One region of the Pediococcus pentosaceus ATCC 25745 genome, then DNA from elsewhere that is predicted to be linked to it. Evidence: riboswitches for the same ligand, from Rfam matches in the RefSeq annotation. Region 1 holds a riboswitch; the other holds the start of a gene.

Region 1 (6,234 bases):
CCGCCACTTGACGAACATCTGGCAGGAGCTGTTTAAAAATTTCAATGTAGCGGGCCTGAACCGGGTTATGAAGTGGGGCATATTCAGCTAAATTGTGGATTTCGGCTAAAACTTCATCATCGATTAAAACCGAGTCTTTAAAGTGTTCGCCCCCTGCGACAACTCGATGTCCAATTCCAGTAATCTCACGTAAATGCTTGACTAGTCCATGATCCTTAAGGAAAGAAAGCAGCATGGTAACCGCTAAATCATAGGTGATTGAAGGTTTTACTACTTTATAAGGATCATGATGGGGGCGTTTAACCATAAAAACGGAGTTGGGAAGATTGATTCGGTCAATCAATCCAGTTGCGATTACTGTTTCATCAGGAATCGAAAACAACTTCCATTTCAGAGTTGAACTGCCCGCACTAATAACTAAGTCTTTTTTCATGAGATATTCCTCGCTAACATGTGTAGATTTATTGGAAATTAGTTTTTGTATCCGCTTACAATTATACCGGATTTCCAACAAAAATACTTAACTATCGATAATAGTTTTTGCGTTAATGAATTCACGAATACCTAAATCGCTAAGTTCACGTCCGTAACCAGAGAATTTAACTCCACCAAATGGGAACTGAGGATATGAAGTTAGTAATTGATTAATGGCAACTTGGCCTGTTTCAATCTTCGAAGCTACTCGTTCAGCTTGTTCTAAGTCTTCGGAAAATACGGTCCCACCTAGTCCGTGTTGAGAAGCGTTAGCAACTTCAATCGCTTCTTCTTCATCCTTAACCTTGTAAACTTGAGCAACTGGACCAAATAGTTCCTGATCATACATCGGGTTATCTGATTTCATACCACTAATGATGAGAGGATAAAAGCCGGCACCAGGGCCTTTAATAGGCGTGTTGTTACCCCAAAGTAGTTTAGCACCACCGGCTAAGGCCATGTCCACTTGTTTTCTTAGTTTTTCTTGAGCAGACTTGGATGAAAGTGGCGCCAAAGTTGTTTCGGGATCTAGTGGGTCTCCCAACCGACGTTTTGCAAATTGCTGGCTAAGACCTTCAAGAAAGGCGTCATAAACATCTTCTTGGACGATAAAACGTTTAGCAGCCGTGCAGACTTGTCCAGCATTGCTAAGACGAGCTTTAGCAGCAACTTCAATTGCTTTTTTCAAATCAGCGTCTTTCAAGACAACAAAGGCATCAGTTCCGCCTAATTCCATGGTTGATTTTTTTAAATTTGCTCCTGCTTCGGACGCAATCTTTTTACCAACCCCTTCAGAGCCAGTTAAAGCAACACCTTGAACCCGATGATCACTGATGATTTGACTAACTTGGTCGTAATTGATAAATAAATTTTTAAATGCTCCCGTTGGAATACCAACCTTCAAGGTCGCGTCCTCGAAGGCTTGAGCACATTCGGGAATGATACTAGGGTCTTTTAGTAAGACAGGGTTTCCCGCAATAAAATTAGGAGCAAAGACCCGCATAATTTGAGCATACGGGAAGTTCCAAGGTTCAATCATAAAGACTGCTCCAATCGATTGGTACTCGACGTGGGCTTTAACCCCTGGAGCATCGTGATACTCAACGTCTGCCAAAGCTGCTGCTCCATTTTTAGCATAGTATTCTGCAAAATCAGAGGTCTTTTGAACTTCAGCTTGAGATTCCTTAAACAACTTTCCCATGTTAGTTGTAATAAGGCGAGCGTAATGGTCAATGTTATTTTTAAACTCATCGGCTAGCTCTTGAAGTTTTTCGGCTCTTTTTTCAATGGGTTGAGTTTTTGCAAATTGATAAAAAATATCAGCATTCTTCAAAGCAACTTCGACTTCTTGGTCGGTTGTATTGGGAAATGTGCGAATTAATTGTCCGTCGTACGGATTTACTGAATGATATGCCATATAAAAGTCTCCTTTTCTAGATATGGTTCTATTGTGCAAAAGAATACGCTTTCATTCAAGTGATAAAGCTTAAATTGGTAAAATTCAATATTTGAGAAATACAGCACATTTTATAGAGTGGTTAGAATAAAGTGAAGGTTCAGATTTGCAAAATAAATTATCTTAGCGTAGACTACAGAGCGAAAACTGAATAGATTTCTTCGGGGCAGGGTGTAATTCCCGACCGACGGTAACAACCAAGGGTTGAAGTCCGTGACCCGCGAGTAGCGGTGGACCTAGTGAGAGTCTAGGACCGACAGTATAGTCTGGATGGGAGAAGAAACGTTATTTAAATTTCGTACTCTTTTGTACGCTTTTTGGCGTACATGCTCGTATGGAGTCTTATTTAGCTATCAAAAATCATGCCCCGCACAAATTTTGTGTGGGGCTTTTTTCGTGGGGTGATTTTGATTAGTGAACAAGATTATATGAATTTAGCTTTCGAAATGGCAGAGAAAGGGAAGTATCAAACGTGGACGAATCCTTTAGTGGGAGCGGTAATCGTTAAGAACAACGTGGTTTTAGCTAAAGGGTATCACCACCAGTTTGGAGCCGCTCATGCTGAAATTGATGCTTTGCAGCACTTAGATGATCTAAAACAAGCTAGAGGTGCTACGATGTACGTCAGCCTAGAGCCGTGCAGTCACTTTGGTAAGACGCCTCCTTGTGCTAAAAAGTTAGCTGAAGTAGGTATTAAAGCAGTTGTAGTTGGTCAAAAAGATCCGAATCCATTAGTCGCGGGTCGAGGACTTCAAATTTTAAGGGATGCTGGAATTGAAATAAAAGTTTTAAACCAAACTGGAGGATTAAATGTTAAATACAATTTTTTCTATCAGCATCAGCGTCCGTATGTAAATGTAAAGTATGCCATGACTTTGGATGGAAAAATTAACCAGCAGGCCAACCAACGCAGCATTATTACTGGTAAAGAAGCCTATCAAGACAGCCAGCAATTACGGGCAGAATATCAAGCAATTTTGGTTGGTGAAAACACATTAAAAGTTGATCATCCCCAATTAACAGTCCGCCAAATCGCTGTTTATCAGCAACCTTGGCGAATGGTTTTGATAAGAGATGTAGATCAACTTAAAGTCGAAGATTATGCGTTTTTTAAAACAGCAGATCCAATCTTATTACTTACTTCATCCGTAACTCGACGACAGTGGCCGAATAACGTAGAAGTGATTTCTGATCGGTGGACCCCCAATAAAATCCTAACGCTACTGGCTAAACGAGGGATTCAAAGTGTTTTAGTTGAAGGTGGGAGTCAAATTCACGCCGAGTTTTTAGCAAGCGGTCTGGTGGATGAAATTAATGTCTATCTTGCACCACGTATTTACGGAGCGACGGGGTTACCAGCGATATTTAACCCTACTCAATTACCATATCAATCGAATGCATATCAGTTAGTTGAAAAAATGGAATTGGGGCCAGATATGAAATTTAGACTGAGGAGAGTATAGATGTTTACTGGAATAATTAAAGCAAAAGGCATTATCAGCCAGATTAAACGCAATCAAGCAACCGCGCAAATTATGATTGCCACACCGATGACCCACCAAATTCATAGCAAAATTGGAGATAGCATTGCCATCAATGGGATTTGTTTAACGATTACTAGCATTTTAAACGAAGGATTTACCGTCGAAGTAATGCCCGAAACAACCCATCGAACGAGCCTTGCGAATATGAAAGATGGAATGGAGGTTAATCTAGAACCGGCTTTGCTAGCCACAGACCGCTTAGATGGTCATTTTGTTTTGGGACATGTAGATACAACGGCCAAATTAGTTAACAGGATGTTAAATGAAAATTCAATCGTCCTAACCTTTGAAATTAATCCTGACTATATAGATTACGTGGTCGAAAAGGGCTCGATCACCATCGATGGAGTGAGTTTAACGGTTTCAGCGGTGGAGAAGCAACTGTTTGAAGTTAGTTTGATTCCACATACCTTACAAGTAACCACGCTAGGTAATTTAAAGGCTAATGATGTTGTGAATGTTGAAACTGATATTTTAGGAAAATACATTTTAAACGAAAATCGTGGTGTAAATAATGAAAAATAGAATAATCGAAAAAATTGAAAATGCTCTACAAACTTTGAAAAATGGCGGCCTCATTATCATAACGGACGATGAAAATCGTGAAAGTGAAGGAGACATGGTGGGGTTGGCCGAATATGTTACCCCAAAAGCAGTCAATACGATGGTTACCAATGCTCGAGGACTGTTGTGCGTACCGATGAGTGCGGAGATAGCTCAAAAATTGGGATTATCACCAATGGTTACTAATGCGGAAGATGCTTTTGGAACGGCGTTTACCATCAGTACCGATGCTAAAACCACTAAAACAGGGATTTCAGCTTTTGACCGCGCTAAAACCATTCAAAAGTTAGCGGATCCCCAAGCTAAATTTAGTGAATTTTATCATCCAGGGCATGTCTTTCCCCTAATTGCTGAAGAAGGTGGGGTGCTAGCAAGAGGTGGGCATACTGAAGCGGCAGTTGATCTGGCTAAGTTAGCTGGAGTTCGGCCAGTAGCCTACATTACGGAAGTTTTGAAAAAAGACGGCACAATGGCCCGTCGAAACACCCTTAAATCCTTGGCCGAAGGAATGCAAATGCCACTATTAACCATTGAAGAAATTAAAATATATCGTTATATGAAAGATGCTGGAATAGTTAAATCGGTTGCGAAAGTCCATTTACCTACTAAATATGGGGAATTTGAGATGGAAGCTTTTGATACGGGGGCTGGGCAGGAACCAACTTTACTTTTAACTAAAGGAAGTCTATCTGAAGTTCAACCCTTGTTACTTCGAATCCACTCCGAATGTTTAACTGGTGATATTTTTGGTTCCAAGCGATGTGATTGTGGTGAGCAATTAGAACGTTCCTTAAAGGAAATCCAAAGCCGTGGAAGAGGAGCTTTGTTGTATTTACGTCAAGAGGGTAGAGGAATTGGTCTTGCTAATAAATTAAAGGCTTATGAACTTCAAGAGCAAGGGATGGATACAGTTGAAGCTAATCTGAAGTTAGGATTTCAAGCTGACGAACGGCATTATGGAGTAGCTGCTGCAATTCTAAGAAAAAAAGGAATCACGAAAGTTAATTTACTAACCAATAATCCTGACAAGATTAAACAATTAGAAACGTTGGGTATCAAGGTAGAGGAGCGAGTGACAATCCAAATCCCAGCACGCCCCGAAAATCGAAGCTATTTAAAAGTTAAAAAAGAAAAAATGCATCATTTATTGAAAGGAATGGATTAAATGACAGAATATTTAGGTACTTTTAATGGAAGTAAACTTAAAATCGCGATCATAGTAGCGCGTTTTAATGATTTAGTGACAAAGCGTTTACTGGATGGGGCTTTTCAAACTTTAGCTCAAAATGGAGTTTCCAAGGAAGATATCGATATTTATTGGGTACCTGGAGCGTTTGAAATTCCACGCGTAGCTCAAAAAATAAGCCAGAAAGGTAATGTAGATGGAATAATTACTTTAGGAGCAGTCGTTCGAGGTGAAACATCGCATTATGAATCGGTTTGTTCAGGAGTAACAAGTGGAATCGCTCAAATAGCGTTAGAAGGAAAAGTACCGGTGATGTTTGGAGTGCTCATGACAGAAAATATGGAACAGGCTCTTAATCGAGCGGGTGGTAAAGCCGGAAATAAGGGTAGTGAATGTGCAACGGGGCTACTGGAAATGATTGATATTGAGCAAACAATAGATAGGGAATAGTGATACAAGGATTTAATGGTTGTTCAAAAAAGCGGTCTACGGAGGTTGAAACCAATATTTTTTTGAAAAACTTTAGTCCTTTAGACCACGGTAAATTTAAATATGTAGTTTTTTCTTAAAATAGCGCTTTCAAAAACCGATAATAGGTATATACCAATTTTAATTTTTATAAAATAAGCCCTATAAAGCGGATTATACCAATAATTTACGCTTGAAATAGCGTTTCCACTAACATAGAATTGGATTATCGCATTTATTCAATATTCTATTTGGAGGTATTATTCATGAAAGCATATTTGCAACGCATGGGTCGTTCTTTACAACTTCCCGTAGCCGTTTTGCCTGCCGCCGCTTTGTTGGTTGGTATTGGTAACTGGTGGGCTTCTTACAGTAATGACGTAGTTGCTCATTTCTTACAAGCCGGTGGTAACGCTGTTTTAGGTCAACTACCGCTATTATTTGCCGTTGGTTTAGCCCTCGGGATGTCTGTCGATCAATCTGGGGCTGCTGCCCTCGCTGGGTTAGTTGCCTTTGAGCTACCGGTCAATGTATTAAAGCCT
Region 2 (6,234 bases), 240 kb from region 1:
CCATCGCAATTCCGGCCATTCGAACAGCATACAAGACAATGATATAAATCATTGGTGTAGTCTTAGTAATGAAAGCAAATGGAAGCGTTCCGGCAGTTAAGAGGAACATTCCAGTGATTGCTAGACGACGGGCACCAATTTTATCAAATAGGCGACCAGTAATAGGGCTTAGGAATCCCATCATTAAAGCACCCGGCAATAGTGTTAAACCTGAATGGAAAGCTGATTCGCCACGCACGGTTTGAATATAAAGTGGAAGTACCATTTCAGCCCCCACCATGGCAATCATTGAAACTGAACTTAAAGTAGCAGAAATTGAAAATTCTGGAATCTTTAGTACACGTAAATCAAGGAATGGTTTTTCTAATCTCAATTGGCGGATACCAAATAAAATAACAAAGATAACACCAACGATTAATGTAGTAATAACTACTGCGTCACCCCAGCCTTTGTCTCCAACTTCGGAGAAACCAAAGAGTAAACTACCAAATCCAATTGTAGATAAAGCAGCTGAAATCCAATCTAGCTTCTTCTTGTCGGTTTCCAAAACGTCTTTCATAAATAATAGACCAGCGATTAGAACGATAAATACGATTGGAATAATCATTCCGAATAGGGTTCTCCAGTGATAGTTATCAATAATCCATCCAGAAAGAGTAGGACCAATTGCTGGAGCTACCCCAATAACTAATCCGGCAAGACCCATGGCTGAACCACGTTGGTTAGCTGGGAAAATTGTCAACATTAGAGTTTGGAGGAGTGGCATGGTAACACCAACTCCGAGAGCCTGGATTAAACGTCCGGCAAGTAAAACTTGGAACGTAGGAGCTGTGTAACATAGAATGGTTCCAATTAGGAAAACAGCCATAGCAGATAAATAAAGTCGTTTAGAAGGAACACGACTTGTTAACCAGGCACTAATGGGAATCATGATACCGTTAACCATCAAAAATCCAGTTGTCAACCATTGAACAGTAGAAGTACTGATATCAAAAGCATCCATTAATGTAGGAAATGCGGTGGTTAAAATTGTTTGGTTCAAAACGGTACAAAAAGTACCTATTAATAGCACAAGGATCAATAAGGATCTCTTATAGGGTTTACCATGTGCGTCAATTGCTTGTGGCATAAGCTTACAACCTCTTTTCAAAAACTTTTCTTTAATACTATAAGTTATCATAACATCTTTGTCAACTTGTTTGACAAAGATGTTAGAGAAGTTATAATTAGTTTAAAAGATGCAACAAGATATACAGCATTAATGAGGAGGAGCAAACATGGAAAACCCCGCGGGTCGCCTAGCAGTGGTAAAGAAAATAATTGATAGCGAAGCTATGTTACTTAGTATCGGTGATGTGGCCAATGCTGTCGATGTATCAACTAGACAATTACGTTATTGGGAGAAAAAAGGTTATATTGAGTCTAAAATTTCAAAAACAGGTCAACGAAAATATACCTATTTTACGATGATTCAAGCTGGTAATATTGCTAGCTATATTGAAGATGGTTTTACTTTAGCCAAAGCAGCTGAAAAAGCGCAAAGTAACGGACGCATTATGAAAGCGTTACGTCACTTTCTTAAAGAACGTTTTAGTGGTGGTCGTGAGATTCCTAATGGCTATGAATTTGACTTAGGTGAAATTAAGGGTTTACCAAAAGATCAACGTTTGTTTATCGAAGTGCTAGAAGATGGGGAAAGTTTTTTTCAAGTTAAAAAAGAAAGTACAAATGATTGACGAATAAGCTATTTGTACTATATATTTATTAATGAAATACTTACAAAAAAATAACGGTTCATCTTCAAGGGGCAGGGTGCGATTCCCGACCGGTGGTAAAGTCCATGAGCTGTCATTCGTGATGGCTGATTCGGTGAAATTCCGAAACCGATAGTTAAAGTCTAGATAAAGGAAGATTGAATTTATTTGCGCAGACTAACGTAATAATAAAACAGTCTAAACACCAATGCCCCAGTTGCATTGGTGTTTTTTGTGTAAATAAACCAAGAAGGTGCTCCTAAATCCAAGGAGGCAGTATGATGAGTGTTTCTAAAGTTAATAAAATGGTTGTAGTCGCTATGCTAGCAGCTATCTCGTTTGTTTTGATTTTCATTGATTTTCCAATTTTACCCGGATTTTCGTTCCTAAAGATTGATTTCGCGGATGTCCCAGTTTTAATTGGGACGGTATTATTTGGGCCAGTCTGGGGGATGGTGACAGCTGGTTTAGCCGGACTGATGGATATAATCCTTCGAGATAGTAATCCAGCAGGTGCATTGGGTGCATTTGCTAACTGGTTGGCAGCTTTGTCATATATCTTACCGATTTACTACGCAATTAAAGCGGTTCAAGGTAGCACGCATAAAAAAGAAGTGGGGGCCTTGATTAAGGGGGTCTTAATCGGTTCGGTTTTGATGACGGTATTTATGAGTGTGATAAATTTATTCATTCTATTGCCCTTATATATGAAGTTAGCAAGTTTCCAAATTAATGTTTCGACCTTAAATATGGTTCTTTATGGTGTGGTACCTTTTAATTTGTTAAAAGGGATTATCGTTGGAATTGCAATTGGATTGGTATATTTTAGATTAATTCCGATTATCAGAAGAGCTTCAAATTAAAATGGTATAATATAACCTCATTAGTTTAGTGGGGTGAAATTTAATGCACATCGAAGCTCAAAGATTAACACGTATGGCATTGCTATTAGCTATAGTCATTGTTTTGGGATTAATTCCAGCGATTCCGATTGGTATAATTCCAGTACCGTTGACAGTTCAAAACATTGGGATTCTATTAATTGGGTTATTGTTATCGCCGTTTGAAGCATTTTTAACAACGGGAGTATTTTTATTGTTGGCGTTAATAGGACTACCCATTTTGACTGGACTTCGAGGTGGGATGGCCGTTTTTATCGGACCGACTGGAGGATATCTCCTAGGATATTGGATTGGGGCCGTTTTATTAGCTTGGTGGTCGAAGAAGCATCGCCATGAATGGTTCTTGCTATTTGCAAAAATTGCGATTGTAGCTGTCTTAATTATCGATTTGTTTGGTAGCATGGGCTTTGCTGTTAATATGCACATTCCACTAATCAGAGCTGTAGCACTCAATAGCCTTTTAATCCCAGGAGATATACTTAAAGCAATCCTGGTAGCAACGATTGCATACAAACTTAAATAACACATAAAAGCTAGAAATTATTTAGTACCGCTGGAGACAGCGGTATTTCTAATTTTTAGCTTTTTTTAAACTTTTTTAAAATAAGTGTCGAAAATGCTGTATTGATGGGAACACTTCTTAAAAACTATATGAACTTTATGTGATAAATATGAATTTTTTTAGCCCGTTATATTACAGGAGTTTTACAAAGAACGAAAAAAATGGCATACTTTTACGTAACGCAATTAGATTTTTATAAATTCACTATCAAATTAGTGAAAATTAGCAGGGGGGATTGTGATGCTGAATTTTTTTAAAGATTTATGGCAACATGATTCAGTAAAATTTATTACGCGAACTGTTTTTTACTTTGCAGTTTTAGTCGTCTTGTTGTACTTGTACGATTACAGCGGAATGACTGGCGGAACATTTATCTATAACGAATTTTAAACGGGGGATTTAATTAATTATGGGGAAAGTAATTAACGTGATTGAGCAAATTGATTCAATCGCAGTTAAACATCCAGATTGGATTGCTTATGATTATCTAGGTACTAAGAACACATATGGAGAATTAAAAGCTTATTCAGATAGCTTAGCTGCATATATTTTAACGCAAGGGTTGGAAGAAGATGCGCCAATTATGGTTTATGGTGCTCAAACCTTTGATATGATTGCAGCTTTTTTAGGGGTTGTAAAAAGTGGACACGCTTATGTCCCAATTGATCGCCACTCACCAGCAGAACGATTAACAATGATTAATGAAATTGCTAATCCTGGGATGTGTATCGCGGTTGAAGATTTGCCTGTAAATTTGGGTGATCTACCAGTTCTAGAAGGACAAGAATTAAACGATGTTTTTAATGCAAATAAAAATGTAACACCTAATAGTTTCGTCACTAAAGATGATAATTATTATATTATTTTCACGTCTGGGACAACTGGTAAGCCTAAGGGAGTACAAATCAGTCACAATAATCTTTTAAGTTTTGTGAATTGGGAAATTGGCAATCTAGGTTTACCTGAACGTCCAGTGACGTTATCACAGCCACCTTACTCATTTGACCTATCCGTAATGGATTTATATCCCACATTAGTTATGGGTGGAACAATCAAAGCGGTGCCCAAGCAAGTTACGGATGATTTCAAAAAATTATTTGAAATATTACCCACTTTGGGCTTAAATGTGTGGGTTTCAACACCATCCTTCATGGATATCTGTTTGTTGCAACCGACTTTTGATGCAGAACATCTACCAGCATTGAGCCGATTCTTGTTCTGTGGTGAAGAATTAACACACGCTACTGCGCAAGCTCTTAAACTACGTTTTCCAGATGCAAAAATCTTTAATACGTACGGGCCTACAGAAGCGACCGTCGCAGTTAGTGCAATCGAAATTACAGATGAGGTACTTAAACAATATGATCGTCTACCAATTGGATATTTAAAAGAAGATACTCTGGGATTTATCCTTGATGATAATGGAAGAATGGCCAATGCTGGTGCTGAAGGAGAATTAGTTCTATCAGGACCAAGTGTTTCCAAAGGTTATCTCAATAATCCGGAAAAAACGGACGAAGCCTTTTTTGAATATGAAGGTCAACGTGCCTATAAAACTGGTGATTTAGTTAAGATTGATGATACTGGAATGCTTTATTATCATGGACGGACTGATTTCCAAATTAAACTGCATGGTTACCGAATCGAACTTGAAGAGGTTAACCATTACTTAAATAACGATCCATTAATTCAGGCTGGAGTGGCAGTTCCTAAATATGGGAAAGACCAAAAGGTGGCTCAATTAGTGGCCTATGTTGTTCCTGAAAAAAATGAGTTCGATTCTCAAATTCAATTAACAGTTGCGATTAAAGATAGTTTGAAGGATAACATGATGGAATATGCTGTTCCAAATCGCTTTGTATTTGTTGAAAGTTTACCGCAAACGGCCAACGGAAAAATCGATATTAAATCTGTTATTGCTGAGGTTAATGCCTAATGCTTTCATTAACACCATATGAAAATCCAATGTATTTTGGCATGCTAGCTGTGGCATTTATTCCCATTGTTGTAGGAATCCTTTGGGGCAAGAGATTTCGTTGGTACGAACTATTAGTATCAATCGGATTCATTCTCTTATCCTTTGGAGGACCTAAGTGGGAGCAAGGCGTTGCACTAGTTGGATTTTTAATTTTTGAAGTGATTTTAGTTTCACTTTATAACGTATATCGTAAAAAGAAAAACGACACGTGGGTGTTCGTTATTGCGGTTCTTCTTGCGATATCACCACTAGTGGTCGTGAAATTAACGCCATTGATGTCGGGGACTCCATCGATTATTGGATTCTTGGGGATTAGTTACCTGACCTTTAAAGCTGTACAAACCGTTATGGAAATTCGCGATGGAGTGTTAAAGGATTACAATCCGTGGTTCTTTTTACAATTTATGGCCTTCTTCCCATCAATTTCATCCGGTCCTATTGATCGTTATCGTCGTTTTAGAAAAGATTACGAGAGCGTTCCGGACCGCGAAAAGTATTTAAATATGTTGGAAAAAGCCTTACATTACGTATTCTTAGGGTTTGTCTACAAATTTATGTTGGCATATCTCTTTGGGACAATTTTACTTCCAAAGGTACAGCATTTAGCTGTGCAATCGACTGGTCTGTCGTGGGGGCTGGTAGGAGTAATGTACGTATATAGTTTCTATCTTTTCTTTGATTTTGCTGGTTACAGTTTGTTCGCTGTAGCAACTAGTTATTTCATGGGAATTGAAACACCAATGAACTTCAATCAACCATTTAAATCTAAAAATATTAAAGAATTTTGGAATAGATGGCATATGACACTTTCATTTTGGTTTAGAGATTATGTATATATGCGATTAGTATTCTTTTTCATGAAGCATAAAATATTTAAGAATCCTAAAACAACTGCCAATATCACCTATGTCTTAAACATGTTATTAATGGGTTTTTGGCACGGTGAGAAATGGTATTACATTGTTTACGGTCTAATTCATGGGGTAGCCTTAGTTATTAATGACTGGTGGCTAAACTTGAAGAAAAAGAATCCGGATC

The links. A riboswitch is a leader RNA that binds a small molecule or an ion and turns the genes downstream of it on or off. The one in region 1 is predicted to bind FMN.
Region 2: it holds a riboswitch for FMN, as region 1 does, so the genes downstream of both, PEPE_RS07740 (ECF transporter S component) here and ribD (bifunctional diaminohydroxyphosphoribosylaminopyrimidine deaminase/5-amino-6-(5-phosphoribosylamino)uracil reductase RibD) in region 1, are expected to answer to the same signal.

What each region holds. Positions count from the first base shown of each region.
Region 1 covers NC_008525.1:1,796,972-1,803,205, reverse strand. Annotated here, with positions in the region: gene PEPE_RS08855 (acetate/propionate family kinase) at 1-433, opposite strand, end outside; gene PEPE_RS08850 (NAD-dependent succinate-semialdehyde dehydrogenase) at 521-1,891, opposite strand; FMN riboswitch at 2,084-2,216, shown strand; gene ribD (bifunctional diaminohydroxyphosphoribosylaminopyrimidine deaminase/5-amino-6-(5-phosphoribosylamino)uracil reductase RibD) at 2,332-3,393, shown strand; gene PEPE_RS08840 (riboflavin synthase) at 3,394-3,999, shown strand; gene PEPE_RS08835 (bifunctional 3,4-dihydroxy-2-butanone-4-phosphate synthase/GTP cyclohydrolase II) at 3,989-5,203, shown strand; gene ribH (6,7-dimethyl-8-ribityllumazine synthase) at 5,204-5,674, shown strand; gene nagE (N-acetylglucosamine-specific PTS transporter subunit IIBC) at 5,959-6,234, shown strand, end outside.
Region 2 covers NC_008525.1:1,557,993-1,564,226, reverse strand. Annotated here, with positions in the region: gene PEPE_RS07750 (MDR family MFS transporter) at 1-1,129, opposite strand, end outside; gene PEPE_RS07745 (MerR family transcriptional regulator) at 1,278-1,736, shown strand; FMN riboswitch at 1,793-1,917, shown strand; gene PEPE_RS07740 (ECF transporter S component) at 2,033-2,617, shown strand; gene PEPE_RS07735 (biotin transporter BioY) at 2,661-3,179, shown strand; gene PEPE_RS07730 (teichoic acid D-Ala incorporation-associated protein DltX) at 3,459-3,608, shown strand; gene dltA (D-alanine--poly(phosphoribitol) ligase subunit DltA) at 3,628-5,154, shown strand; gene dltB (D-alanyl-lipoteichoic acid biosynthesis protein DltB) at 5,154-6,234, shown strand, end outside.